One region of the Cytobacillus sp. SAFR-174 genome, then DNA from elsewhere that is predicted to be linked to it. Evidence: riboswitches for the same ligand, from Rfam matches in the RefSeq annotation. Region 1 holds a riboswitch; each other region holds the start of a gene.

Region 1 (7,239 bases):
AAAAACAGGAAATGCCAGCAGAGGAAAAAGCAAGCTGATCAAGCAGGGCGGGGTTTTTCCGCCCTGTTTTTTTAATGAGCACTATTCAATCAAACGTTTGATTGAATACCCATGAGCCCGGCGCTAGCTTGCCATTCTTCTTTCAGGATGCTCATTTCTATTAAGCTCCAATAATCATTTTTAACTTTATTGGTCTGCCTGAGAAGTCCTTCTTTTTGGAAACCTGCCTGCTCGTAAATCTTAATAGCAGGGAGATTAAAATCAAAAACCCCGAGACTGACTCTCTTTAATTTTAGCTCCTGGAAGGCTAAGTTCAGGATTTGATGAATCATTTCTGAAGCATACCCTTTCCCCCGTGCTGCGGAGTGGATGAAAACCTTGCCAACCCTCGCAGTTTCGTTGACACGGTCTACTCTTCCAAGGGAAATATGACCGATGATTTCATCGTTTGCCATAACTTTGCAGATATAATCCGAGCTGGTTTCCAGATTCGCAGAGCGTATATACTTAGCAAGCTGCACATGATCAAGCGGGAATTCGAAATGAGCACCGCTCCACTGAACCATTAATTCCGGTGTGCTGATCCAGCTGATGAGCAAATCGAAATCTTTTTCTGTAAAAGGTTCTAATTTTACCATGGTAATCTCCTTTTTATTAATCATCTGATTGTGCTGTTTTTTTATCTATTTTACAGGATTCAGGAAAAATCCTTCTAAAGTATGCTTTAAATATTAGTAATGAGCACATATTAATTTTGAGAACTATAAGGAAGGAGCAAATGAATTGACCAGAAGGGATGAGCAAAATAAAAAACAGGCACAAGGTCCAAAAGAGGAGAGGGAGCTTGTCAATGAGTTTGGAAAATATAAGGGGGATCAGCCGGTTCCGCAGCCTAAGGATTATGATGAGATCGAATACTAAATCAATTAATTCACAATGATCATAAAGGAAAAAAGAGACCCTGCCAAGAGGTCTCTTCAAATATTACTCACGTCCATCATAATCAAAAACACGTTTATCCAAGTAGACATGGAAGAACCATTCACCTGCACCTATCAAAAGAGCCGAGATAAATGCCGCCATTGCCAAGTCGTCTTTCCCTGATGCCATTAATTCGCTTAAAAGCCAGATGACAACAAAGCTTAAACCAATGTCAGATAAGGTTGCAATGGTATTCCTTTTCGTATGCTCTGTTTCATCACCGGACATACGGAATATCATCATATCCCCAATTACATAAGCCCCTAGAGTGAGAATGAAACTAATAATAAGTGTTTCCGTAAAGCTGATATCAAAAATTCCAGTTAAAATAATTCCCAGCACAGCTGTAATCATAACAAATTTAATCAATATCGCTTTAATATGCTCCATGTTGAAATCCTCCCTCTTGATTTTTGTAACTATACCCGAAGGAAGGGGGGATAATCATTAGATTACAAGAAAATTGGAGGTCTGGATATCTGATCCTTGTCGGATAAATCAGGCAATCTGTGTGACTGAGAGGGTCTAAAAGAGAAACAAAAGACTCACATAGAAGAGATGCAGCTATATGATTTTCTAAAGAGGAAATATGGACAGCCAATACCGCAAAGGTTATTTCATCATTTTTATATTCACATACCCAAGTAAAATGACATAGCCCACCAGCAAAATGGGAAAAAGTATCTGGGCATCCGGATGGTTTATGAAACCTCCGGCTATCAGCAAAAGCCCCATTACTAAATTGTATATGCCTATAATCTTTGCCAGTTTATCTTTATCACTGACCCTTTGCTGATTGAACCCCGACAAAAGCCATGTCTGCTTTTTTACTCCGATCAAAAATGCAAGAATTAACAGGACTGCTCCGATAATAATAAAATGCTGATTCATGAAAACTCCTCCTTATCTTCTTTTTATAATGACTGGAACGATATAAAAACCTAAAAATAATGTAATGACTAAATACCAGATTAAAAGTTCAATATTAATCGATATGTTATTTAATATTTGGCTGGAGATGATGAGATAGCTCAGGAGGAGGACAAGGGCCCCAGAGTAGACATATAGAGAGCACTGCAAAATATTGAGGTTCACCCTTTCATCGTACTCCAGTTCTTCCTTGGCCTCCTTTCTTTTAATCCTTAGCCATTTGAAGCCGCCAACGCTTATGGACAATCCGGCGACAAACCCCCATTGAATATTGTCTGTCATAAGTGTAATAGCTAGAAAAGCAAGAAAAGCTCCTAAACAGATAGTCCAGCTGTTTACATTCATTACATTTCCTCCTTTAATGGTTCTCATCAATCCAAAACAGCTCATCTAAAGGTGTTTCCAAGTGTTTGCTGATTAAGAGGCAGACACGTATGGTCGGGTTGTATTTTTGTGCTTCAATCAAATTCATCGTTTGCCGGGTTACGCCAACAAGCTTTGCAAGTTCTCCCTGAGTTAAACGCTCTTTTTCAATGCGTACAAGCTTTACCTTGTTTTTTATAGTGAACTCTTTCAAGTGCCTCACTCATTTCCTTTTCTTACCTTTATTGTAATATATATTTGCAAAAAGTAAAATATATATTACATTTTTTTCGAAAAAAAGCCTCTGCAGGCTTAGAATCTACTTAAGCAAGATCTGATAATTCTTTTACGATATGCTCTATAGCGTATTCCCTATATTATTGATAGCTGCGAAAATCCCCGATGCTTTGGCAACCACCTGATCCTGATCGTTATAAATCAGGCAATCCGTGTGGCTGAGGCTTCTTCCTCTTTTCACAAGGTGAGCATCTGCAACAAGATATTCCCCTGTGGCCCCCTTTAAGAAACTGACCTTCAAATCAGCGGTGACCACGGATTGCATCTGGTTTTCATCCGGCTCGAAAATATTCCCCATTGCTACATCCGCAAGAGTGGAAATGATCCCTCCATGCACCAGTCCGGCGCTGTTAATAAAGAGAGGCTGGATGGGCAAAGTGACTTTCATTTTGCTTTCATTGATTCTTTCGTAATGGAATTTCAGGAATTCATCAAAAGGCTGTTTGATTAGCATTTGCTACACTCCAATTTCTTTTAGTTAAAATGGTTATTCCCGATTTTTTGTGAAATCCCTGCTAATTTGCAGAGAAGAGGCTCCAAAATTATTACATGGTTTCTTAAAATCAAAAAAAGTGATATTATTTTCAATAAATTCAAAAAAAGGCGGGGCTGGAAGATGGCAAAAGTAGAGAATATTAGTTTCGCAGAAAATTTTCCTATTTCATTTAAGGAACTGGAAGAAGAAGCAGAGAAAGTGATGGGGGCTGGCGGATTTGGCTATGTCCAATCAGGAGCCGGCGGGGAAGAAACGCTGAAAAAGAATATCGAATCCTTTGCAAAATACTCAATTGTTCCGAGAATGCTGAGGGATGTTTCATTGCCGGATATAAGTGTGAATTTATTTGGTAAAACGTATCCTTATCCAGTATTCCTTGCGCCGATTGGAATGCAGCGGCTTGAACACAGTGAGGGTGAGCTGGCATCTGCCCGGGCGGCAGCTTCGTTTGGAGTTCCTTTTATTCAGAGCACAGTATCCAGTTATTCCATTGAAGAAATTGCAAAGGCAACAGATTCGAGTCCAAAATGGTTCCAATTATATTGGTCCAATTATGAAGAAGCCTCCTTCAGCATGGTTCGCCGTGCGGAGAAAGCAGGGTATGAGGCAATTGTGTTAACGGTTGATACGGTGATGATGGGATGGAGGGAAGCTGATCTAAGAAACAATTTTTCCCCGTTAAAGATTGGCTATGGAAAAGCAAATTATGAAAGCGATCCAGTCTTTATGGCTTCTCTCCAGGACGGCGATGTCGTACAGGCAATCCTTGATAATATTCATCATCCAACATTAAGCTGGGAGCATATTTCCAGATTAAAAGAGAAAACCAGCCTGCCGATTTTATTAAAGGGCATTCTCCACCCTGAAGATGCCAGGCTGGCCGTTGAAAGAGGGATAGACGGAATCATTGTCTCTAATCATGGCGGCAGACAGCTTGATGGAGTGATTGCGGCGATTGATGCGCTTGAACCGATCGCGAAGGAAGTTAAAGGAAGGATTCCAGTATTGTTTGACAGCGGCATTCGACGAGGTTCAGATGTGGTTAAAGCTCTGGCACTTGGAGCTGACGCCGTTTGTCTGGGACGGCCGTATGTGTACGGCTTGGCCATTGGCGGGGAGGATGGAGTTGAAAAAGTGCTTGCCAACTTTATAGAAGAAACAAAAGTGTCGCTTTCTCTGGCAGGGGTGGGGAGCTTAAAGGATATTGCTGGTCTGCAGTTAATTCGATAAAGCATTCTAACAAAAGCTTGGCATGTTGACAGTTAAGACTGTGTTTATTACTATACCTATAGGGGTACATGATTAATATGCCAATACTAAAGGAGATGCAGTCATGTTCGATTACACAGCTGAAACCGAAAAATCAATTGAAGAAGCGATATCCTCACTGGAAGGAAGTCTGAAGGACGAAAAGTTTGGAGTTCTATGGCAGTTTAATGTTCAGGAGAAGCTGCAGGAAAAAGGCCTGGAATATAACGAGGCATTCCATGTGTTAGAGGTTTGTAATCCGAATGAAGCACATCGCGTTTTAACACAGAATAAAATGGCCGGCTACTTCCTGCCTTGTAAAATTGTCGTTTATGAAGACAAGGGCAAAACGAAAATTGGGATGCCTAAGCCGACAAGTATGATTGAGCTAATCAATGACGAATCTGTTCAAAGCTTCGCAGCAGAAATTGAAGAGCGCTTAATCCAGTGCATCAGGAAAAGTATATAAGTTAAAAGTTTGATGACAGTGCCGGAATAATTTGTTAAGCTTGAAACAGCTTATCAAATTAAATATCTATGTAACTACTAGGGGTGCCCCGAATGTGCGGGCTGAGAGGAAAGCGCTTATAGCTTTCCGACTCTTATGGACCTGATCTGGTTAATGCCAGCGGAGGGAAGTAGGATTTGACAATCTGTCGATTCATATACTTAAACCAAGCCGGGTCCTTTGTGGGGATCCGGCCTTTTTGTATACATACTTCTCATCCTGATAAGCAATCAGGCTGCCCTTTTAGAAAGGAGGTTTAGATGAAAAGAACCCGATTGTTAACTACTATGGCTTTATTTACGGCGATTGGGACACTGGGATCCCATTTGCTCTGGTTCCCGGCAGGTATAGCCAAAGCCTATCCGGTCCAGCATGCGGTGAATGTATTGGCCGCGGTGACGCTTGGCCCCTTGCCTGCAGCAGGCGTCGCTTTTATGATTGCTTTGCTTCGTAATCTGCTTGGATTCGGGACGCTGCTTGCGTTTCCAGGCGGCATGATCGGTGCGTTTTTGGCTGGTGTCCTTTATTTGAAATTCGGCCGGAAAATATGGGCTGTAGTGGGAGAGGTGGTGGGCACCGGCATAATCGGTGCATTGTTTGCCGTTCCATACGCAAAGTTTCTCATGGGCAGTGCAGCTGGTGCATTCTTCTTTGTGCCGCCGTTTCTGGTCAGCAGCATTGCCGGTGCGTCGATAGGCTGGATAGTATTAGCGAAGGTTAAAGAGAAGAATTTGGTTCAGAATATGTGATGATTTTGGGCTGGTAAAGCTAGTTGAGTAAGCAGGTAAGCGAGTGCAGCATAGCAACCTGACTTTATGAGCATTTTCAAGAGTTATGGGCAAAATTCAAAATTTATGAGCGAAAACATCAAGTTAGACAATCGATAAAAAATAATTAATAATGTGAGAAAACTGCTAGGGGCGCTACGGCTGAGATAAGGAGCTTTTCCTTTGTCCCTTGGAACCTGATCTGGATAATGCCAGCGCAGGGAAGCAGTGAGGACCTCAATATAAATCCTCATGCTTTTTCCCCGGCAGCTTCTGTATTTAATTAAGGAGGCTATTTTTTATGACTTTTTCAGAGATACTGCGCAAGGAAAATGAAGATTTGTTTCAGCTGATATTTGAACATCCATTTGTCCAGGGTATCGGGAGAGGGGATGTGCCGAAAGAGGCACTGGCTCATTACATTAAAGCGGACTTTGAGTATTTGAATGCGTTCATGCATATTTATGGGATTGCCATTTCAAAGTCTGCAGAGCGTAAGGATATTGCTTATTTTAATCAGCAAATAGAATTCGTATTGAACAGCGAAGTACATCCCCACCATAATTTTTGCCAGCAGATTGGCGTGGATTACGAAGCATTGCAGGGTTATCCGCTCCCGCCAACAGCTGATCATTATGTTAAGCACATGATGTATCATGCCCACACAGGCGGCATGGGTGAAATCCTTTCTGCATTATTGCCTTGTCCATGGACTTATTGGGAGATTGGGCTTGAGCTCATGAAGCAATATGAGCCAGATGAGAACCATCCGTTTTATCCGTGGATCTCTTTTTATGCAAATTTAAGGGTCGAAGCTGTGACCATGAATATGAGAAACCGTTTGGATGAGCTTGCTGATGCGGCATCACCGGAAGAAAGGCAGCGAATGAAGGACGCTTTCCGAAAAAGCTGCCAGCTGGAGCTTGGCTTCTGGGAGATGGCTTATACCTGCGAAGAGTGGCCGGCGGGCAGTCCGGCGGCAGTAAGATAAGAAAAACGCCTGCATCTGCTTTATGGCAGCGCAGGCGTTTTTTCAAAATCCCATCTGTAATGAGCGGTAATGGGAGTCTTAAAAGAAGATAGTTTTACTTCTGCTGCAAATGGTGTGGAGTTATGTATCACGTATGGAATGCCATCCTTCGTCCGCTTGTCAGATATGATTGCCGCATGGTCGAATTTAGGGGAAAGAAAAACCACGATGTCACCCGGCTGCCATTGCTTAAGGTTCTTAACATCTCCTGGAATCAGTTCTGTTGTTAATGACATTGCGAACCGGCTAAAAAAGATATTCTGGTTTGGCACCCTTCTGAAATCAATGTTCGGGTCAGGCTTGCCCTGGACTCTTGAATACAAGTCCGTATTCCCGGCGATATCCTGATCAATAAGATCCTTTATGATTACATCAGCTCCTTGGAATCCTCTCCATATCACGTCTGTACAGACACCTTCGCCATCGGGCGGATAGCCTCCCGCATAGTAGGCACTTTTATATGGCGTGCGCTGTTCCACTTCTTTTCTGGCTGTCTGGACCATATCAAGCGGATCAGCAATGCCGTTTTGATTTGAATCGGCCTGTGAGTAATCAGAGGGCACCTCCAGTTTCTTTGCAATTGGATTTCCAAAATGAATGCCGATGGAATCCAGAATAA
Region 2 (7,239 bases), on a different contig from region 1:
AAAACTCAAATTGCTTAAAACCAGATTTGAGTCAAAACTTTTCGTTAGAGAATTAACCGATAATTGTATCATTTCCTGCCACTCTCCCTGGACTTCCATTTAATAAGCAAACGTTCTGACAGTAATATACCTCCAAAAAGCAGCAAACTTAACAGCATAATCGCAAGTATGGCTACAAAAACGCGGTCTGTCCGAAAGGAAGAAGAGGCTAAAGTCATATATACCCCTATTCCGGCTTTAGCTCCGAGCCATTCAGATATTACAGCACCCATCACACTATAGGTTGCAGAGATCTTTAGCCCGGAAAATAAAGATGGAAGGGAATGGGGAAGCTCAAGCTTCCAAAACAGCTGTCCTCTGCCGGCTCCAGCCATCAGCATATAATGCCTGAGATCTGCCGGAGTTTGCCGAAAACCATCCAATGCTGCAACAGTAATGGGGAAGAAGCATACCAGCGTAATGACAATAAGTTTTGGAAGTATGCCAAATCCAAACCATACAACCAGTAAAGGAGCCAGAACAATTATTGGCACATTTTGTGAAAGGATGAGAAGCGGGTAAACAGACTCCCTTATAAAAGGTAATAAGTGCAATATTACAGCTGTAAGCAATCCGATGACAGTGCCAATGGCAAATCCCCATAATGAAAGCAGGACTGTCGATTGAAGATGCGGGCGGAATCCATCCCAGCCTAAAACCCCCTCCTGAATGATATCGGTCGGGGGAGGCAGGAGCCAGACAGGGACCTCTGCCAGATTTACCGCCACTTCCCAAAGAATGAATAAAAGGAGGAGAACCGCAGCCGGCCTCCACCCTTTTCTGAATACATTGATCATGGACGGTACTTCTCCGTTAAATCACTCATTTCAATTCCATCGGGCTGATAGAGAATCTTAACCTGTGAGATTACATTGCTGCTTCCTTTTTCAATCATTTTTCTGTTCATATCAGCAATGATTTTCAATAAATGTTCTAAATCGCCTTCCATCGTTGTTTCGAGTGGATGCACTTCGAACTTAACACCGGATTGCTGAATGACACTGATTGCTTCATCAACGTACGGGATAACACTTTCCCCATCTTTAGTTTTTGGAATGATTTGAATGCTTACAAGTGCGTTTGCCATTTCATAAACTCTCCTTATTCCGGCAGGAAATCATTTGTAAATGCTTTGCCGGCATCTAATTCTTTATCTAAAAGACCATTTTCATGCATCCAGTCTGCATAGTTTTCCCAGACCTCAAGCTTTTGTTCTCCCCATCTGGCAGCATCGTCCTGATAGCGCGGGGATAGCCACTCCTGGCTCTTTTTGACCAGTTCGCTGTCCAGGTCAGGAGCATTCTTTAACAAAATATCAGCTGCTTCCTCAGGCTGGCCGATTGCAAATTCATATCCTTTGGCTGCAGCTTTTACAAATGCTTTGACAGTATCCGGATCATCTGCAATCATTTTTTCACTCGTTGCCAGAACAGGCGTGTAGTAATCCAGTTTTTCTGAGTAGTCTGTGAGGTAGACCATGTTAATCTTTTCCCCCCGAAGCTCAGCTTCTACACCTGTCCATCCGTAATAAATCCATGCGAAGTCTATATCTCTTTTAACCGCTGTAAAAAAGTCTGCATCTCCCATGTTCACAATTGATACCTTATCAGCATCGGCATTTTCCTTCTTCATTAGGGAGTCAATTACTGATTTTTCTACAGGAGCTCCCCACCCGCCATACGTTTTTCCTTCAAAGTCTTTCGGTGATTTAATGTTTTTTTCAGCAGGGGATGCAAAACCGGAAGTGTTGTGCTGAATGACAGCCGCTATTGATACCAGCGGCACACCCTGTACACGGGCTTCCGTGATGCTTTCCTGATAGCTGACACCGAAATCAGCCTTGCCTGATGCCGTCAATTGATCTGCACCTGCTTCACCTGGCATGATAATCTCGACATCGAGCCCTTCTTCTTTAAAATAGCCTTTTTCTTTTGCGGCATATAAGCCGGTATGATTGGTATTTGGCGTCCAATCCAGTACGACAGTAACTTCTTTCAATTCTTGTTTGCTGCCTGGATCTTCATTTCCAGTCTTAGCATCCTGGCCGCTGCCGGCACAGCCGGATAACAGCAGCATCGCAGAAATAACTGCTATACACTTTTTCATACAGAAACCTCCCAAAAAAGCTTTATGTAGTAAGGAAAGTTGATATTAGTCTGCCCAGAAAATAAAAAACGCCCCGGCATAATACCGGGACGCATATAAAAAACAATTTATTTTTGTTTAAGAATATGTTCCCTACGCCGGTATTAGCCAGATCAGGTTCAAAGGGTCAGCATCTTAAGGATGAAGTCTCAACCGGCACACCGGTTCCCCTACATTTCTTGCTATTTAATTTTAACAGGCATGAATACTTTCCATGATTTATTATAGCAGACATTATCAAAATGGGCACCATTTGAAAATTATTTCATTTCAATAGTCCGGCTCTCTTTCCATGTTTTGAATTTCTCAAGTTCACCTGTAATCTGACTGACGGCAAAACCAAGTACTGCTGCATCATCGAGGATACCCATTCCAATTAAAAAGTCTGGAACCAGGTCGATAGGAGAGACAAAGTATAGGATGGATGCAATAATAAAGATAATTGATTTTTTGGAGATATGCCGGTAATCGCCTTTTGACCATGCCTTAACTAAATCGATCAGCAGCTGAAACTTTTCCCATATATCACTTAACGAAGATTTGTTTTTCTCAGCTTTAAGTGTAGCCTTTTTTAGCAGGCCTTTTGTTTTTTCAGGATCATCCGCATAGCGTTTTGCTCTGGAAGAAAATTTTTTATAGCCGTCCTTATAGTCTTTCGTTTCTATTTCAGGCATAGCCATCACTCCTATATTGATAATTCGTATAAACAATTATAATCTATTATTTACCGCATACCGGACATGACATAAACATTTAAACAGGAGAAAAAAATGGAAACAGCCTTCAAAGCTGTGACAATATTTTAGTGGGAGCTGGTATTTGTGCTTGAGAAATGGCTGAAGGAATCAAATTATACAGTAATACTATCTGGAGCAGGAATGTCAACGGAAAGCGGGCTGCCTGATTTCAGGTCAGCCAATAATGGCTTATGGAACGGGAAAGACCCTGGGAAAATTGCCAGTACTGAAGCATTGAATGAAAATGTGAAGGAGTTTATAGAATTTTATCGGCACCGGGTAATCGGGCTTAAGGAGTGCAGCCCCCATAAAGGCCACTATATTCTTGCTGATTGGGAAAAGAGAGGCATTTTAAAGAGTATTATCACCCAGAATGTGGATGGATTTCATCGGCTGGCGGGAAGTGAAAATGTATCAGAGCTTCATGGGAATCTGCAGACACTCCATTGCCAGAAATGCAAAAAAGAGTTCCCGAGCGAGGGATATTTGCATGGACACGTTCAATGTAATTGCGGGGGGCTGCTTCGTCCTTCAGTAGTTCTGTTTGGGGAAATGCTGCCTGAGCAGGCTTTAGATTTTGCAGCGGCAGAATCAGAAAAGGCAGAATTATTTATTGTTCTGGGATCATCCCTGACTGTGACACCAGCCAATCAGTTTCCGCTGATAGCAAAACAAAACGGAGCAAAACTGGTGATTATTAATATGGAACCCACTGATTTTGACTTTTATGCTGATGAGGTGATCCATGAGCGCAAAATTGGTGAGGTTCTCAAAGAACTTGATCGTGCTTTTAAACAGCGGGAGAATGAAGATTCATAAAAATAGCCCTCATACTATGATTTTTTGAGTCAATCCCCTATAATGGACAATGAACATGATTACTGCTGTTTCAAGCGATATGATATATAAGGAGTGTTCAGCATGTTATCAAACATCGGTATTCCAGGCTTAATTCTCATCCTGGTTCTTGCTCTTATTATTTTTGGTCCTAAAAAACTTCCTGAAATAGGGAGAGCATTCGGGGAGACCTTAAAAGAATTTAAGAAATCTACCCGTGATCTCACTAAAGATGATGATGATGATAAAAGAAAATAGCCTACTGGTTTAGAACCGGCTTTGCAGACGATTAGTCTCGAAGCCGGTTTTTCTATTTTATGGCTTTCGAACCGAGTGAATGGGTATATAAAATGGAAAAGAAAAAATAGTTGACTAACATGTATATACAAGATAAAATGAAAGCGTAAACAGTTCATGTATATACAAGTTTGTTTGTGTGTAATGGATAGATTTATAAAAATCGAGAACGATAAATAAGAACCTTATAACTGTTTTTTTCTTTAATATGAAAACGGTAACAGGAGGAGAGAGTAGAATGGCCACAAATAAAGAGTCAGCAGAGCAAATCGTAGAAGCTATCGGGGGCAGGGATAATATCGCTGCGGCCACTCATTGTGTAACAAGGCTGCGTTTTGCATTAAAAGATGAAGGAAAAGTCAATAAAGAAAAGCTCGAAGATATTGATATTGTAAAAGGTTCATTTTCCACCAATGGCCAATTCCAGGTTGTGATTGGGCAAGGCCTTGTTGATAAAGTATATAAAGAAATGACAGATGCAACCGGTATTGGCGAATCGTCAAAAGAAGAGACCAAAAGTGCAGCTGCCGAAAACTTAAATCCCCTGCAGCGTGGAATTAAAACACTGGCTGATATTTTTATTCCAATCCTCCCGGCTATCGTAACAGCTGGTTTGCTTATGGGAATCAACAACATTATGACAGCGCCGGATATTTTCTTCGATGATAAGTCGTTTGTTGAAGTTTATACAAACTGGGCTGATCTGGCGAGCATCATTAACCTGATTGCCAATACTGCTTTCGTATTTCTTCCAGGCCTGATTGGATGGAGTGCTGTAAACCGGTTTGGCGGCAGTCCGCTTCTTGGTATGGTGCTTGGTTTGATGCTGGTGCACCCGGATCTTTTAAATGCATGGGGCTATGGTGCAGCAGAAGAAGTGCCGAAGTGGAATTTATTTGGTCTTGAAATTGAAAAAGTAGGTTACCAGGGCCAGGTGCTGCCTGTATTATTTGCTTCATATGTTTTGGCTAAGATAGAAGTATTTCTGCGAAAAAGAATTCCTGATGCGTTTCAGCTTCTGACTGTCGCGCCAATCGCTTTGCTTATTACTGGATTTCTTTCTTTTATTGCCATCGGACCAATTACATTCACGATCGGCAGCTGGATTACAAATGGGGTTGTCGGAATCTTTGATGCTGTTCCGGCCCTTGGAGGATTGATTTACGGAGGATTATATGCACCTCTTGTTATCACTGGCATGCATCATACATTCCTGGCAGTCGATCTTCAGCTAATCGGCAGCATTGGCGGCACGTTTTTGTGGCCGATGGTGGCACTATCCAATATTGCACAGGGTTCAGCCGCTTTTGCCATAATGCTGTTAAGCAAAGGGAACGAAAAGCTGAAAGGGCTTGCGCTCACTTCTTCAATTTCAGCGTGGCTGGGTGTAACGGAGCCTGCGATGTTTGGGGTTAATCTTCGCTTTAAGTATCCGTTCTTCGCAGCGATTATTGGGTCAGCTGCAGCAGGCATATTCATCACTATTAATGGAGTTAAGGCACCGTCAATTGGAGTAGGCGGCTTACCGGCATTCTTCTCCATCTTTGCGGAAAACTGGGGTGCTTTCTTTATCGGAATGGGAATTGCCCTAGTTGTGCCGTTTGTATTAACTATAGCTTTCTCGAAATTTAAAAAAGCTTAAATAAAATGATTGATGCCATGGAGTTCTATGATTCCATGGTATCGCCATTTTTAGGCTTTGATCAATATTTAAATATACCGGAGGTTGCATTATGAAGAAGCAATGGTGGAAAGAGAGTGTAGTTTACCAAATCTACCCTCGAAGCTTCATGGACAGCAATGGAGATGGAATAGGAGATTTACAGGGAATTATCTCTAGACTTGATTACTTGAAAGAGCTTGGAATTGATGTGGTCTGGCTTTCTCCAGTTTATAAATCACCAAATGATGATAATGGTTATGATATCAGTGATTATCAGGAAATTATGCGTGAGTTTGGAACAATGAAGGATTGGGAAGAGCTTCTTGGAGAGCTGCATACAAGAGGCATCAAACTCATTATGGATCTGGTAGTGAACCATAGTTCAGACGAGCATATCTGGTTTTCAGAAGCAAGGAAATCGAAAGATAATCCATACAGGGACTACTATATATGGCATGAAGGAAAAAATGGAAAGGAGCCAAATAACTGGGGCAGCAATTTCGGCGGGTCTGCCTGGGAGCTTGACGAAAGTACAGGAGAATATTATTTGCATTTGTTTTCAAAAAAACAGCCGGACCTCAACTGGGAGAATCCGAAACTGAGAAAAGAAATATACGACATGATGACCTGGTGGCTTGAAAAAGGGATTGACGGGTTCAGAATGGATGTAGTCAACTTTATCTCCAAAGTGGAGGGACTTCCAGATGATGAACCAAAGCCAGGAAAGAAATATGCTTCCGGAAGCAAGTATTATCGGAACGGCCCAAAAATTCATGAATACCTGCAGGAGATGAATGAAAAGGCCCTATCGAAGTATGATGTCATGACTGTCGGTGAAATGCCTGGTGTAAATCCGGAGTGGGCTCGGCAATATACAGGTGAATCACGCAATGAGTTAAATATGGTCTTCCAATTTGAACATGTTAGTCTTGATAACGGGCCAAATGGCAAATGGGACCTCAAACCCCTGGATCTATTTGACTTAAAAACAAATCTGACCAAATGGCAAAATGAACTGGATGAGGTTGGCTGGAACAGTCTTTACTTTAATAATCATGATCAGCCGCGCTCTGTTTCAAGATTTGGGAATGATGCAGAGTATTGGGATAAGTCAGCAAAGATGCTGGCAACACTGCTGCATATGATGAAGGGAACTCCATATATTTATCAGGGCGAAGAAATTGGAATGACGAATGTACGTTACTCAAGCATTGATGAATACAGAGATATAGAAACACTTAACTTTTATAAAGAAGCTCTTAACGATGGCTGGACAGAGGAAAAGGCACTGAATGCCATCTATGCAAAAGGGCGTGACAATGCAAGAACGCCAATGCAATGGGATTCTTCCAGGCACGGAGGATTTACGGAAGGAACTCCATGGATAAAAGTGAATCCTAACTATAAAGACATTAATGTCGAAAAGGCCATGGAAAACCCTGACTCTGTTTTTCATTATTATAAAAAGCTTATTGAACTTAGAAAGAAAAATGAAATTATTATTTACGGAAAGTATAACCT
Region 3 (7,239 bases), on a different contig from region 1:
AACATATTCAAACAGCTGCTGGTGTTCTCCACTCCCATTATGCTCACAAATTTCCTGCAGATATCCTATCAATTTACAGATAGTCTGTGGGTCGGGAATCTGCTGGGGGCTGATGCATTGGGAGCTGCCGCAGTTTCAGGCACTGTAATTTTTACAGTACTTTCTTTTATCATCGGCATAAACAATGCGGCATTAACGATTTTATCCCAGCAGAAGGGAGGAGATCACGAAGAGGGGCTGAAACGATATCTAAATGCCTTTACCGTCATTCAGGCAATTTTGTCAGTTGTTCTCGGAACAGCCGGATTCCTGCTTGCTGAAAGGATTTTGGCCTTAATGGGCACACCTGCGGGAATGGCCGAAGGTGCAGCATCCTATTTGCAGATTAACTTTATTGGAATTCTGTTTTTATTTGGCTACAATTTTATAGGAACTATACTCAGGGCGCTCGGAGACAGCAAAAATCCTTTATACTTTGTCCTGATAGCAGTTGTATTAAATGCAATCCTGGATCCTCTTTTTATTTCTGTATTCCAGCTTGGTATTGAAGGAGCCGCTTATGCAACAGTCGTATCACAGGGCTTTGCATTTATAATCGGAATGGTATTCATACTCCGCAAAAAGCTGGCACCATTTACTATTCCTTCTTGGCCGCATAAAGAGGAGGCAGCATTGATATTCAAGCTTGGCATCCCTTCAGGGCTCCAAATGACTGTCATATCAGCTGGTGTTATGGCCATTATGTCTGTCGTCACCTCTTTTGGCAGTGACGTGGTAGCGGGATTTGGTGCCGCACAGCGCATTGACAGCATCATTATGCTTCCTGCGATGGCATTGGGAACTGCAGTCAACAGTATGGCGGGTCAAAATATAGGGGGACATCAATGGGAACGGGTGCATCAGATTGCGTTGTACGGAGTCATTTACAATCTTGGAATCATGTTTCTCATCGCCTTTGGGACGGTCTTATTTGCAGAACACGGGGTGCGCCTGTTTATCCAGGATAAAGAATCAGTTCACTACGGCACTGAATATTTAAAGATCATTGCCTTTTTTTATCCGCTTCTCGGCATTAATTTTGTATTAAATGGTGTGGTTAGAGCTTCTGGTGCGATGTTTCAAGTGCTGATACTGAATATCGTTTCATTCTGGATCCTGCGCTATCCTTTAACATTTCTATTTTCAAAGTTTATGGGTGATAAAGGCATAGCTGCAGGTATGGGTGTCAGCTTTGCAATAAGCAGTTTCATCGCCTATATGTATTACCGCACCGGAAAGTGGGATAATCAGGTTATCATAAGCGAGGGAAAATAAATCCTTTTCACCATCATGAATTTCATATATACTAAAAGCGGATAATTTAATAACGTGCCACAAGGGGAGCATATCGCTGAGAGTGAACAGTCCGCTGTTCTGACCCTTTGAACCTGTTAGTTAATGCTAGCGCAGGAATGTGGAATGATAGGCAGGTAGTTTTCTGCCTGCTTGTTCTCCCTTGGGGTATCGTCATACGATTGAAGGGGGATTTTTTTATGAAAAAATTAAGCCTGACGGCGATGATAGAGGCCTCATTTTTTGCTGCCTTTGCTATCATTCTTGATTTTCTGCCATCCATCAAGCTGTCGCCATCCATTTCCATATCTGCCGCGATGATTCCGATTTTCATTCTGGCTTTCAGGCGGGGCTTTAAGGTCAGCTTCATTGCAGGCCTCTTATGGGGAATCTTGCAGATTGCCATGGGGGATGCCTGGATTGCCACTCCGCTTCAGGCATTTATTGAGTATTTTGTGGCATTTGCCTGTATCGGTATTGCCGGTTTGTTTTATCGGGTCATCCAAAATCAGCTGCAGGCAGGTAACAAGAAGAAGGCATTGGCCTGGGTTGTCTTAGCCGTATTCGCTGGAAGCCTGGCTAGATATTTCTGGCATTTCATTGCAGGTGTGATCTTCTTCGGAAGCTATGCGCCGGAAGGGATGTCACCGATTCTCTTTTCCTTCCTGGCAAACGGAGCAACCATGCTCGGAGCGGCAATTCTCTGCTCAGTCCTGGCCGTATTAATTATTTCATCGGCACCGAGATTAATCATAAAGAAATCGGATGAAAGACTTCAAACTCAAAAGACTGCTTCCTAATAATATCCGCCTCTCTGAAATATTTCAGAGAGGTTTTTTATATATCGGCTTTGATTGATAAAAAGTTGTTTTCAGGAAGGATTATGGGAACGTCTGGTTAGGGCGTTCCCGTTCCAATACCGTTCAAAATGAACTATTTATTATAATCTCACCAGTGTACTTGAAGTTTATTGCCATTTGGGTCATAAAAATGGAAAAAGGCATGACCATTATCTTCTTTTATATCCTCGACCTTAACTTGATTATCAATTAAGTGCTGATGAAATTTAGATAATTCTGGACTTGTAAACCCAATGCTAAATTCTTGTTCATTATCAATTGTAAAATGAGCAAAAGTTTCATCTTCGGTAGGAACTAAGATCAGTAAGAAAGGTCCTTCATTTACTTTTAAAATTGCAAGTTTTCCAGTATTGTTTAGTAACTGGAGCCCTAATACATCTCTATACCATTGGGCAGACAGTTCTAAATCTTTTACAGGAATTCTAATATAATGTACTTGTTCAATAAATGATTTACTCATAGAATTCTCCCCTTTATTTAATTCGATATATCATATATTTCCTTTCTATACAGTTTTTCCCTTCCCTATTTTTGATTTAAATGCCTTTACCGGATAATAATCTTTCTAAACAAATCCAATATATTAGGCAATTACTTCTGAAAAATGGGTATATTACTTAAAAAAGGGGAGTGAAGACTTTGGCCAATACATTGCAGGGAAACATTATCACAGGTGTTTTTCATGCGGAAGCCAGTGCCTTTGAAATCCAGAAAGTAAAAAGCTTCAGTACCCAGTCAGTCCTCAACAAAAACCAATGTGAAACTCTGTATAACTATCTATCCCTTCATGAAGAAGATGAGGGAGGACAAATTATTACACTCTACGATCAAATGCCGCTCATGCTGACCCGGCAGGAAATATGCAGTCTGAAGAAAGATTTGGAGAACATTAAAAAGCTATATCAGTAGAAAATCGCTTTGCAGCTTGCAGAGCTTTTTTTTTACGAAAATAATTTTGACAAATTTGTGACAAAAAGTTTGACAAATTTGTGAACATAGTTAGAATATTAAATAAAAGGAGATGGGGAAATGACACTTCAACAGCAGCGTGTACTGCATTTTTTCAGGAATAGTACAGCAGCAGGTATTATAGTAGGTTTCATTGTTTTTATATCAGGCTTTTTTGTAAGCGGAATCACAGGCGAATATGTATTATCCATCGGCTTAAGCATTATGGTTTCTTCCATGCTATTGTTCGGATTCGGATTTTTTATCAACGTAATGGAAGAAATGACAAAGGGAAGCAAGGGAATCAGACAATACAAATAAAACCGGCCTCCAATGGGGAGACCGGTTTTTTTGTAATGCCTAGCATCAGCGCCGTGATCAAGGCACTTGTGCTTTCATAACTTAATGTGAAGCATGTCCAGAGGTTAACACCCAAATAGAACCAACTACAATGACAATTACCATAAATACGGCATAAATCATATTGACCAGGTTCGTTTTGCCGTCTTCACCTTCTCTTAAGTGCATGAACATGAACAGCTGCATCCCTGCCTGAACGACAGCCAGTGAGCCGATGATCCACATGATCACTTTAAAAGAAAGGTTCGTTTTTAATGCAATTCCTGCTGCTGCAAAAGTCAGCACAAGGGAAACTACAAATCCAATGACATGGCTTATCGGGAAGCTTTTTGATTGATGATGTTCCATTTAAGCCACCAGTCCTTTCAGATACACAAATGTGAAGATAAAGATCCAGACTACATCAAGGAAGTGCCAGTAAAGGCCGATAATAAACGTCTTTCTTGCTGTAGTAGGGGTAAGGCCTCTTTTTAGAAGCTGAATGATGACCATCGTTGCCCAGCCGATGCCCAAAGTTACGTGAGCTCCGTGTGTCCCCAGCAAAACAAATAAGCTGGAAAGGAATGCGCTTGTCTGCATAGTTGCACCCTCATGGGCATAATGGACGAATTCATTAATCTCCATGAAAAGGAAGCCTGCGCCAAGAGCGAGGGTAATCACCAGCCAGGTGATTAGCCCTTTAAGGTTATGCCGGCGCATTTCAAAAATGGCAATACCCATTGTAAAGCTACTTGTCAGAAGGAGGACTGTCTGAATCATGACATCCTTGATGACAAAGATATCTTTATGTGTTGGCCCTCCTGCAAAGCGTTCATATAAAACTCCATATACTCCGAACAGAGTGGCGAACAGGACGATTTCAGCGCCAAGGAAAACCCAGAAGCCGAGAATATTCATGCGGTCCTGCTCAGTTTGATATTCAAGCGGCAGAGACGTATCCACTTTAGCTGACATGATCGTGCACCTCTCCTTCTGTTTTTCTCCACGCGTTTTCAATTCGGTGAATTTCTTCTTTTGAAACATGGAATCCTTCGTTGTAATCGAATGAACGGATAATCAATCCGGCAAAGATGCCGATACCGGCAACAGCAGCCGCGATGTGCCATTCAAACACAAGGAAGAAACCTGCGATGCCAAAGATAACACCCATATAAATCGGTACCCATGAGTTGCTTGGCATATGAATTTCTTCAATTTCACTGTCATGCAATGTTAAACCTTCATTCTTTTTCTTCATGTGCCAGAATGGATCAAGAGATTTCACTTCCGGCAGCTTCGCAAAGTTATAGAACTGAACAGGTGATGCAGTAGACCATTCCAGAGTTCTTGCATCCCATGGATCGCTTGAGATGTTTCTGTCCGCATAGCGGATGCTCCAGTAAATGTTATAGCAGAAGACAGCGAATCCGGCTGCAAGAACAATAGAACCAATGGCCGAAAGCATGAATAGAGGTGCAAAGCCTGACTCGGCAGAGTAAGTGTATGCACGTCTTACTGCTCCGTTTAATCCAAGGAAGAACATAGGCATGAATGTTACATTAAAGCCGATAACGAATAGCCAGAAATGCCATTTTCCGATTTTTTCATTCAGCATGAAGCCGAACATTTTTGGCCACCAGTAGTACAGGCCTGCAAATACTGCAAACACGACACCCGGAATTAATACATAGTGGAAGTGGGCAACCAGGAATAAGGTATTGTGATACTGATAATCCGCTGCACCCATTGCCAGCATAACGCCTGTAACCCCGCCGATGACAAAGCAAGGAACGAATGCAAGTGCCCAAAGCATTGCAGACGTAATTTTTATGCGGCCTTTACGCATCGTAAACAGCCAGTTGAACATCTTAACTCCAGTCGGTATGGCAATCGCCATCGTCGTGATGGAAAAGAATGAGTTAACTGCAGGTCCTGAACCCATTGTATAGAAATGGTGAACCCATACAACCATACTTAATAGCGCAATTCCAAGGATGGAAAATACCATCGATTTATATCCAAACAATGATTTTCTTGAAAAAGTTGCAATGACTTCTGAGAAAATCCCGAAAGCAGGAAGGGCAACAATATATACCTCAGGGTGCCCCCATAGCCAGAACAGGTTAGCCCAAAGCATATCCATGCCTCCGCCGGATACGGTAAAGAAGTGTGTTCCATATAGACGGTCAAACGTCATTAATGCCAATGCGACAGTGAAAATAGGGAAAGCAGCCACAATCAAAATGGATGTTACGAAAGTAGTCCACGTGAACATCGGCATTTTCATCAGTGTCATACCTTTTGTTCTCATTTTCAAAATCGTGACGATAAAGTTTATACCCGTCATTAATGTACCGATACCGGCAATCTGAAGGGCAACTGCATAATAGTTATTGCCAATGCCTGGACTGAATTCCTTGCCTGCAAGAGGGAAGTAGGAAGTCCAGCCAGCATCAGGTGACCCTCCGATAACGAAGGAAATATTGAATAGCATAGCTCCGCTGAAGAACAGCCAGAAGCTTAGAGCATTCAGCTGAGGGAAGGCAACGTCACGGGCACCGATCTGCAGCGGAATGACAACGTTCATTAAACCAATCAAAAACGGCATCGCCATGAAAAGAATCATAATCACGCCGTGTGTTGTGAAAATTTCGTTGTAATGCTGGGAATTCAGGAATTCCATTTCGGGACGTGATGTCTGAGCTTTCATCAGCAACCCGTCCATCCCGCCGCGGAAAAACATTAATACAGCGGAGATAATATACATAATACCGATTTTTTTATGATCAACTGTAGTCAGCCATTCTGTCCACAGGTATTTCCATTTTTTCAAATAGGTAATCCCAGCCACTGCACCGATCATTGTCAGCAAAATAGCAATCTGAGAACCTAGTATAAGGGGATCTCCCGTAATAAAAAACTCATCCCATTTAATGCCCATGATGGTCACCTCCATGGTTTTCTTCACTCACATCATGGCCCTTATCTTCGCCATGACCTTCAATTACATTCGGTTTCTTATTTTTATAATTATCGTCTTCTTCGAACGTCTTACCCTGATATCCATGACCTCTGTAGAGTTCAGGATTTGTATATGCCTTAGAGTCAGGATCGGCATGGTTAACCCATTCCAAATGAGTATTTGAATAGGTCAGTCTTCCTAAATGAGTAGGCTTCAGCAGCCCAACGTATTCTTTCTCAGTCAATTTAGGCGCTGTATCCTTAACATCTTCAACCCATTGGTCAAAATCTTTCTGGGTTTGGGCGAGCACTTCAAATTTCATATCCGCATAGCCGCGGCCGTTAAAGTTCGTATTCTGGCCTTCATAAGATCCAGGGTTGTCTGCGACAAGATATAATTCTGTTTCCATTTTCGGCATGGTGTATTTTTGTCCGCCAAGTGCAGGCACCCAGAACGATTGCATGGTGCTTGCAGAAGTCATTTTGAACAGCACAGGTCTATCTTCAGGAATATTGACATAGTTCACCGTCTCAATTCCTTCTTCTGGATAACTGAAAATCCATTTCCAGTCTGCAGAGGTTACATGTATGGTAATAGGCTCTTTTTCTTCGTAGCCTTTTGGTGCTTCTTCAAGAGCATAAAGTGTTTTTACGGTCGGGATCGTTAATGCAATGACAATTAAGATCGGAATCCCGGTCCAGATAATTTCAAGGAGTGTGCTTCCATGTTCCTCAGGCGGTTCATAATCCTTATTTTCTGGTTTCTCGCGATATTTCCAGACGATGTAGCCAAATAATC
Region 4 (7,239 bases), on a different contig from region 1:
TGGCAGAGGCTCCATTTGCAGTTCCTGTGGCATAATCACCTCAACAGCGTCAGCCTGATGGACAGTGCCTTCTGCAGCACGATATCCGCCGATAATTAAAGAAACATTTTCCTCTTTAATTGGCATTTTGACGCCAAACACCTTTTTCAGCTTCTCCTGGTCGGCCTCATTAAAAGCTATTTTTACGTTTTTGCCATCTATGAGCGGCAGCAGCTTTAAGGAATTATGATCAGGCAGAAAGTATACAAGGTCATTCTTAAAATCCAGAGTGCCTGTGATTTCTGCTTTGCCTGTAAAAACTGCGGATAAGCTGCCATGTGAATCCTTCTCAAAACTTTTCAATTTCCAGTTGTTCAGCATAGCACCCTCTGCAAGACCAGGATAAAAATATCTATCTGCCACGGCGGTTTTCTGTCCATTTTGCTTTGTAAAGAAATCTGTCTGAATTCCGGCAATCCCGCCAATCAAGAGGACAAATCCGACAGCTGCAGCTGCAGACAGAAGCTTTGGAACATATTCTTTTTTTCGTCTCTTAACAGCAGAAGAGCCTATCCGGTTTCTGACTATCTGTTTTTCCTGTTTTGTGAAAACAGATTCCTTCGTCCATACAGCATTCATTGCTTTCTTAACTTCATGATTCAGATCACCCATGCTGTTCACCTCTTTCTGAATCGGTTAGAATTTTCCTGACTTTTTCCTGTCCTCTGTACAAGCGTGTTTTAACGGTTGAAATAGGAATATTAAGAGCTTCACTTATTTCAGCAAGACTAAAATCCTGATAATAATGGAGCAGAAAAACTTCTCGGTATTTTACTGTCAGTGATTCTATCGTTTTCAGCAATTCATGATGTTCATCCTGTTCCAGAAACGCTGCTTCAGGATCTTTTCCTCTATCCTTTTTCAGAAGAAAAATCTTTTCATTCATAATCAAATTGCGATAATGCCAGCTTTTAAGGTAATCCTTGCTTTTATTAATAGCGATTGTGAAAATCCATGTTTTAAAAGAAGATCTTTGCTGAAAATTTTCCAGTTTTTCATACACAGTAATAAAGGTGTCCTGTGTTAAATCGCTGGCAGTATTCCAGTCTTTCACATAGCTGTATATTAATCTTTTCAGAACGGTTCCATACTCATCCATGATCGTTTCAAGAACGAGAGCACGGTCCACTTTATCCTCAATTGACCGTTTTACATACTCATCAATGCTCACATGTCTGCCTCCTTCCTTAAATGCCAGGCCTCCGATTTTGGCTGCCTTTTATTTGACTGACAGTTAGACGACAGATACAAGCAAATCGCTTCATTTTTTTGGCATTTATTAAGATTATACATAAAAAGCGCAAACCATTTGGTCTGCGCCTGAATTATTTATTCACTTTTTTCCTGATTAAATAAAACCACATCAATGCATAGGTTAAGAACAGAAGGAGCAAAAATAAGAACACAGACAAATCGTCTTGAATGATCATTCCATTACACCTCACTTCAAGCTTGCATTTATCGCAGTCTAACGGGCAGTAAGACCCCCACTGATTGAAGTTTCACTTTATTTTAGGCTGTCCAATGGAAACGGAAATAATAAGTAGAAAATCACCGCAGCAGGCAAAGAAATGAGCATGGCCATTGCCGGTTTTCTATAGTGGACTCTTAATACTGCGAACAAAGCAATATTCAGCCAAATATTATGCCAGCCGTTCCAGCCATTATCGTACACAAACATCCCTTTATGGGCAAACAGAGATTGAATGATGGTAAAAAAGCCAATCCATACAGCAGAGTAAATGTATCCATGATTTTTATTCTCAGGATAACGCTGCAGATATATGATCAGAGCCATGGGAGTTATAAAGTAAGTGAAAGCTAAGTTAATAATGGAATGGTTAAGCCATTCGGCCGTAATGCCTCTAAAAGCCCAGAGAGTATGATTAAAATAGAGCATATTATAGGTAAGGTTAATCGCAATAAAGTACAGCACAGTCGGGTATTGTTTTTTCCATTGTGACCAATCAATAAAGCGGTAAGCAAACAAAATCCATACAGCAATAACAAGTATCAGATACATAGGACATCACCTTTAATATTTATACATACAGGTATTGCCATATTTTTAAAAAATATTCACCTGAAAATCACCGTCTTTGAAGGATAGCCGGGTTAACTATATAATGGCTTTATTGTGTTAATAGAAGAAAGGGAGAGGATCATGACAGAATCAAAAATTTCACCGCAGATAAAATTAATCGCTCTCGATATGGATGGAACTTTATTAAATTCCAGAGGGGAAATTCCTGAAGAGAACCGTGCAGCCATAAAAGAGGCGAAGGAGAAAGGAATCGAAGTCATTTTGAGCACCGGAAGATCAAGGCTCACAGCAGGCGATCATGCCGATTCCCTGGAATTAAACTCCTATTTAATCACGGTTAATGGCAGTGAAATATTCGGCCCTGATGGAGAATCAATTTCTAGAGCTCCCGTTGATTCCAAAGTTATGGAATGGATGTGGAACTTATCACAGTCACATAAAACCAATTTCTGGGCCACCAGCTGCGAACGGGTATGGAACAACGAAATGCCGGAGAATATCCATGACCATGAGTGGCTCAAATTTGGATTTGATATATCAGATGATGCAGTCAGGGAACTGATTCATAACGAGCTGCAGTCAAAAGGCGATTTGGAAATTACTAACTCAAGCTTAACCAATATTGAAGTCAATGCTCTGGGCATCAATAAAGCGAAAGCGATCCAGAAGGTAACAGAGATTCTTGGCATTTCAATGGAAAATGTAATGGCCATGGGAGACAGCTTGAACGATATTGCCATGATTGAGGAATCAGGCTGGGGAGTAGCAATGGGAAATGCCCAGGAAATCGTGAAAGAAACAGCCGATGCTGTGACGGGAACCAATGATGAATCCGGTGTTGCACAGGCAATCCGAAAATGGGCCCTATAGGGAACAAAAACCGGCTATCATGCCGGTTTTTTGGTTTACTTCATTGACCTAAGAATGGTTTCCTCTAATTTGACTTCTACATTCCCTTTAATTGCCCTTGAAATCATGCAGGATGCTTCAGCTTTTTGTGCAAGCTTTCGGGCAAGTGCAAGGTGCTTTTCATCGGCATCTGCCTTCAGTACGATAACCGGCCGATGAATGATTTTCCTGTAGGTGATCACACCATTGGTCACATCCACAACACCGACGGATTCCATCGTTAGGTCATCTTTCTCAATCCGGCTGCGTTCCATCATGGCTGCCAGGGTAATAATATAACAAGTTGCCGCCGCCCCCAGAAGCATTTCATCCGGATTGGTTCCGATTCCAGGACCGTTCATTTCCGGAGGGATAGATACCTTAGTTATAAGCCCGCCTGTTTCAATTTCACCCACATCATTGCGAAGGCCAGGCCAATGTGCTTTTAAATGAAAATGGTGTTCAGCCATATTTGAATCCTCCAAGTTATGTATTTCTACTTACACATTAAAGAGGAACAGGCAGAATTGCAAGACTTTACAGATTTCACGTTTCAGGCTAAGATAAAAACAGCCAACTTAATAGTTTTACTGCTAGGGGTGCCCGATGCTCGCGGGCTGAGAAAGAAACCGGACTGTTTTTTACCCTTCGGACCTGATCTGGATCATACCAGCGTAGGAAAGTAGTAATTGCGGGGAACGACGTTCTTTCTCTTAGATTATTCAGCCAGGTCCAATTTCGGATCTGGTTTTTATTTTGTTCTCAAAACAAATGAATTGGCTATCAATAAGGAGGATTTTCTATGAATCTTAACGATCAGATTGTCATTATTACAGGCAGCAGCAGAGGGTTGGGCAAAGAAACAGCAAAATCATTCGCGAGAGAAGGGGCGAGAATTGTCATTAACTATTTCCATAGCGAGGAAAAAGCCTATGCTCTGCAGAAGGAAATTGGCGAATCAGCCATTGCCATTCGTGCTGATGTTCGGGACAGAGTTCAAGTGAAATCCATGTATGAAAAAACGAAGGAACACTTTGGAGCCCCCATTACAACCATAGTCAATAATGCACTTGTGAATTTTCAATTTGACCCTATTTCAAAAAAAGATGCAGAAACAATTAAATGGGACGATTACAAAAATCAGCTGGAAGGTGCAATTCTAGGAGCATTGAACACAGTTCAGGCAGGTCTTGACGATATGAAAAAACAGGAGTTTGGCAGGATAATATCGGTCGGCACCAACCTATTCCAGCATCCAGTTGTACCCTATCATGACTATACGACCAGCAAAGCTGCTTTATTAGGCTTCACCAGAAATATGGCGAATGAGCTGGGCCAATATGGAATTACTGCAAATATGGTATCAGGCGGTTTGTTAAAAACGACAGACGCCAGTGCTTCGACCTCTAAGGAAGTCTTTGAAATTATCGAAAACTCTACTCCATTAAGAAAAGTCACAGATCCTGCAGAAGTGGCAGATGCGATAGTCTTCTTCGCCTCTCCCTGGGCAAGGGCAGTTACAGGACAGAATTTGGTTGTGGATGGCGGACTAGTTATGAATTAAAGGAGGATTCTAAATGAATATTCAGGAGATTAGCAGTCTATTAGATAAAGTAAGAGAGTCAAACCCTCTGGTACATAATATCACCAATGTGGTGGTAACCAATTTTACTGCCAATGGCCTGCTGGCAATAGGGGCATCACCTGTAATGGCATATGCGCATGAAGAGGCGGGTGATATGGCTAAAATCGCCGGGGCACTGGTTCTCAACATGGGAACACTGACTGAAAAAGAAGTGAAAAGTATGCTTATCGCAGGAAGGTCTGCCAATCAGCATGGTGTGCCGGTAATCTTTGACCCGGTTGGTGCCGGCGCGACAGCTTATCGAACAGAAACAGCCAATAGAATAATGGAAGAATTAGATATTAGCATCATAAGAGGCAATGCTGCAGAAATTGCCAATGCTGCAGGACAGCAATGGAATATTAAGGGCGTCGATGCCGGAGAAGCAGAAGGAAACACTTCAGATCTTGCAAAGTCGGCAGCAAATAAACTTGGTGCAGTCACCGTCATTACAGGGAAACAGGACATCGTTTCAGATGGACATTCCACTTTTACGGTCAACAATGGCCATCCCCTGTTAACGAAAGTAACAGGTGCCGGATGTCTTTTGACTTCTGTCATTGGAGCTTTCGCTGCTGTTGAAAAGGATCCAGTAAAAGCGGCAGCTGCTTCATTGGTCGTGTATGGCTCTGCCGCCGAAATCGCTGCAGAAAAAACGGATGGCAGGGGCCCGGGCACTTTCCAAATAGAGTTCTTGAATAGCTTATATACTATTTCAGCCGCAGATGTTGAGTTGCGCGGCTCTTTTAGTCAGATAGGAGGGGAATAACTATGAAGGTGAATAAAGCCTTAACCATAGCAGGATCAGACAGCGGCGGCGGTGCGGGTATTCAGGCAGATTTAAAAACCTTTCAGGAACTCGGCGTTTTCGGCATGTCAGCGTTAACTGCCGTAACTGCCCAAAACACCAGGGGAGTGCAGGGAGTTTATCCAATGACCCCAGATGCTGTTGCGTCCCAATTGCAATCCATTGGAGAGGATTTATGGCCGGATGCAGTCAAGACAGGAATGCTCTTCAGTGCAGAGATTATCGAAAGGGTTTCAAAGGAGATTGCGAAATACGGCTGGAACAAAATCGTCATTGATCCGGTGATGATTGCAAAGGGCGGAGCTAGCCTTCTGCAGACTGAAGCCATTTTAGCGATGAAAAAGCTTCTGATTCCCCTCTCAATGGTCATCACACCCAATATACCCGAGGCGGAGGTTTTAACGGACACTGCCATTCGCTCAATGGATGATAAACGGAAGGCAGCAAAAGAACTGTATAGGCTTGGTGCGAAACATGTCATCATTAAGGGCGGTCATGAGGAGGGAAAAATGGCTGCCGATCTATTATTTGACGGTGAAGGTTTTACCGAATTCAAGAGTAATAGAATCCAAACAGCCAACACACATGGGACAGGCTGCACTTTTTCTGCTGCAATCACAGCCGGCCTCGCTGACGATCTTTCTGTGCCACAGGCTGTTGATCGCGCAAAGCAATTTATTCAGGCAGCAATAGAAAATGACTTAAGAATTGGCAGCAGTCATGGACCAACCAATCATTGGGCTTATAATTTGAAGAAAAAGGAGAGCTTCATATATGGAAGTTAACCCTAAGCAAATACGAAACTGGCTTAAAGTGTATTTCATAATGGGGACCGTAAATTGCCGCTATAAGCCTGAAAATATTCTCCGGTCAGCGATTAAAGGGGGCATATCCCTGTTTCAATTCCGTGAAAAAGGTGCAGGATGCCTGCACGGCAAAGAGAAGGAATCTCTTGCAAAAAGGCTTCAGGCAATCTGCAAAGAGAGCAATATTCCTTTTATTGTAAATGATGACATTGAATTGGCACTTAGTATCAACGCAGATGGCGTCCATATAGGCCAGGAGGATGAACCGGCAGATGTGGTCCGCAGGAAAATCGGCAGCAAAATCCTTGGCGTCTCCGTGCATAATATGCTTGAAGCAGAAGCAGCAATCCGGCAGGGGGCAGATTACCTGGGCATTGGCCCTATTTATCCGACAAGCACAAAAAAAGATGCCAAAGCCGTTCAGGGTCTTACTTTTTTAAAGGAATTGAGAGCTGCTGATATCCAGATTCCTGTTGTAGGAATAGGGGGAATTCATTCTGAAAACACACCTCCCATTATGGACGCAGGAGCAGACGGTGTCTCTGTCATTACGGCAATCAGCCAGGCGGATTCCCCGGAAAAATCAGCCAGGGAGCTAAAAGGAGCAGTAATGAGAAATATCCATTAATTTTGGGCATTTATAAAAAAATCAGTATTCGATTGCCTTTCAAGCATCAGTGTTTATTACTATGCAATTATTGAAAAGCCATGGTAATGTTGTACTCATACAGATTTTTTCGTAAGGAGATACAATTGCAATGAAACTCATATCATGGAATGTGAATGGCATTAGGGCCTGTGTGAAAAAAGGCTTCATCGATTACTTCAAAGAGGTGGATGCAGACATCTTTTGTATCCAGGAGTCTAAATTACAGGAGGGGCAGATTGAGCTCATCTTGGATGGCTATCACCAATATTGGAATTATGCTCTGAAAAAAGGGTATTCCGGGACAGCTGTTTTTACGAAAAAAGAGCCGATTTCTGTCCGCTATGGGGTGGGCGATGATGAAACAGAACCCGAGGGCAGGAT

Evidence for each region. A riboswitch is a leader RNA that binds a small molecule or an ion and turns the genes downstream of it on or off. The one in region 1 is predicted to bind thiamine pyrophosphate.
Region 2: it holds a riboswitch for thiamine pyrophosphate, as region 1 does, so the genes downstream of both, ACTHRG_RS00120 (ABC transporter substrate-binding protein) here and thiW (energy coupling factor transporter S component ThiW) in region 1, are expected to answer to the same signal.
Region 3: it holds a riboswitch for thiamine pyrophosphate, as region 1 does, so the genes downstream of both, thiT (energy-coupled thiamine transporter ThiT) here and thiW (energy coupling factor transporter S component ThiW) in region 1, are expected to answer to the same signal.
Region 4: it holds a riboswitch for thiamine pyrophosphate, as region 1 does, so the genes downstream of both, ACTHRG_RS03395 (3-oxoacyl-ACP reductase) here and thiW (energy coupling factor transporter S component ThiW) in region 1, are expected to answer to the same signal.

The regions. Positions count from the first base shown of each region.
Region 1 is NZ_JBQCMZ010000010.1:96,289-103,527, forward strand. Features, by position in the region: gene ACTHRG_RS12195 (TerC family protein) at 1-38, shown strand, start outside; gene ACTHRG_RS12200 (GNAT family N-acetyltransferase) at 90-638, opposite strand; gene ACTHRG_RS12205 (hypothetical protein) at 784-921, shown strand; gene ACTHRG_RS12210 (DUF2512 family protein) at 985-1,371, opposite strand; gene ACTHRG_RS12215 (DUF3784 domain-containing protein) at 1,594-1,872, opposite strand; gene ACTHRG_RS12220 (hypothetical protein) at 1,885-2,256, opposite strand; gene ACTHRG_RS12225 (helix-turn-helix transcriptional regulator) at 2,270-2,488, opposite strand; gene ACTHRG_RS12230 (PaaI family thioesterase) at 2,633-3,025, opposite strand; gene ACTHRG_RS12235 (alpha-hydroxy-acid oxidizing protein) at 3,188-4,297, shown strand; gene ACTHRG_RS12240 (DUF302 domain-containing protein) at 4,401-4,784, shown strand; TPP riboswitch at 4,854-4,969, shown strand; gene thiW (energy coupling factor transporter S component ThiW) at 5,084-5,572, shown strand; TPP riboswitch at 5,730-5,831, shown strand; gene tenA (thiaminase II) at 5,892-6,581, shown strand; gene ACTHRG_RS12255 (DUF1287 domain-containing protein) at 6,602-7,239, opposite strand, start outside.
Region 2 is NZ_JBQCMZ010000001.1:19,946-27,184, forward strand. Features, by position in the region: gene ACTHRG_RS00105 (ABC transporter ATP-binding protein) at 1-72, opposite strand, end outside; gene ACTHRG_RS00110 (ABC transporter permease) at 69-836, opposite strand; gene ACTHRG_RS00115 (thiamine-binding protein) at 833-1,126, opposite strand; gene ACTHRG_RS00120 (ABC transporter substrate-binding protein) at 1,141-2,145, opposite strand; TPP riboswitch at 2,258-2,366, opposite strand; gene ACTHRG_RS00125 (YkvA family protein) at 2,445-2,858, opposite strand; gene ACTHRG_RS00130 (NAD-dependent deacylase) at 3,006-3,740, shown strand; gene tatA (twin-arginine translocase TatA/TatE family subunit) at 3,843-4,016, shown strand; gene treP (PTS system trehalose-specific EIIBC component) at 4,294-5,697, shown strand; gene ACTHRG_RS00145 (glycoside hydrolase family 13 protein) at 5,789-7,239, shown strand, end outside.
Region 3 is NZ_JBQCMZ010000002.1:255,431-262,669, forward strand. Features, by position in the region: gene ACTHRG_RS03560 (MATE family efflux transporter) at 1-1,314, shown strand, start outside; TPP riboswitch at 1,367-1,469, shown strand; gene thiT (energy-coupled thiamine transporter ThiT) at 1,533-2,132, shown strand; gene ACTHRG_RS03570 (VOC family protein) at 2,281-2,652, opposite strand; gene ACTHRG_RS03575 (hypothetical protein) at 2,823-3,101, shown strand; gene ACTHRG_RS03580 (hypothetical protein) at 3,222-3,461, shown strand; gene qoxD (cytochrome aa3 quinol oxidase subunit IV) at 3,543-3,848, opposite strand; gene qoxC (cytochrome aa3 quinol oxidase subunit III) at 3,849-4,454, opposite strand; gene qoxB (cytochrome aa3 quinol oxidase subunit I) at 4,444-6,420, opposite strand; gene qoxA (cytochrome aa3 quinol oxidase subunit II) at 6,410-7,239, opposite strand, start outside.
Region 4 is NZ_JBQCMZ010000002.1:225,002-232,240, forward strand. Features, by position in the region: gene ACTHRG_RS03370 (hypothetical protein) at 1-651, opposite strand, end outside; gene ACTHRG_RS03375 (sigma-70 family RNA polymerase sigma factor) at 644-1,210, opposite strand; gene ACTHRG_RS03380 (CBO0543 family protein) at 1,547-2,062, opposite strand; gene ACTHRG_RS03385 (Cof-type HAD-IIB family hydrolase) at 2,204-2,953, shown strand; gene ACTHRG_RS03390 (OsmC family protein) at 2,989-3,441, opposite strand; TPP riboswitch at 3,557-3,669, shown strand; gene ACTHRG_RS03395 (3-oxoacyl-ACP reductase) at 3,774-4,535, shown strand; gene thiM (hydroxyethylthiazole kinase) at 4,549-5,364, shown strand; gene thiD (bifunctional hydroxymethylpyrimidine kinase/phosphomethylpyrimidine kinase) at 5,367-6,188, shown strand; gene thiE (thiamine phosphate synthase) at 6,178-6,837, shown strand; gene ACTHRG_RS03415 (exodeoxyribonuclease III) at 6,968-7,239, shown strand, end outside.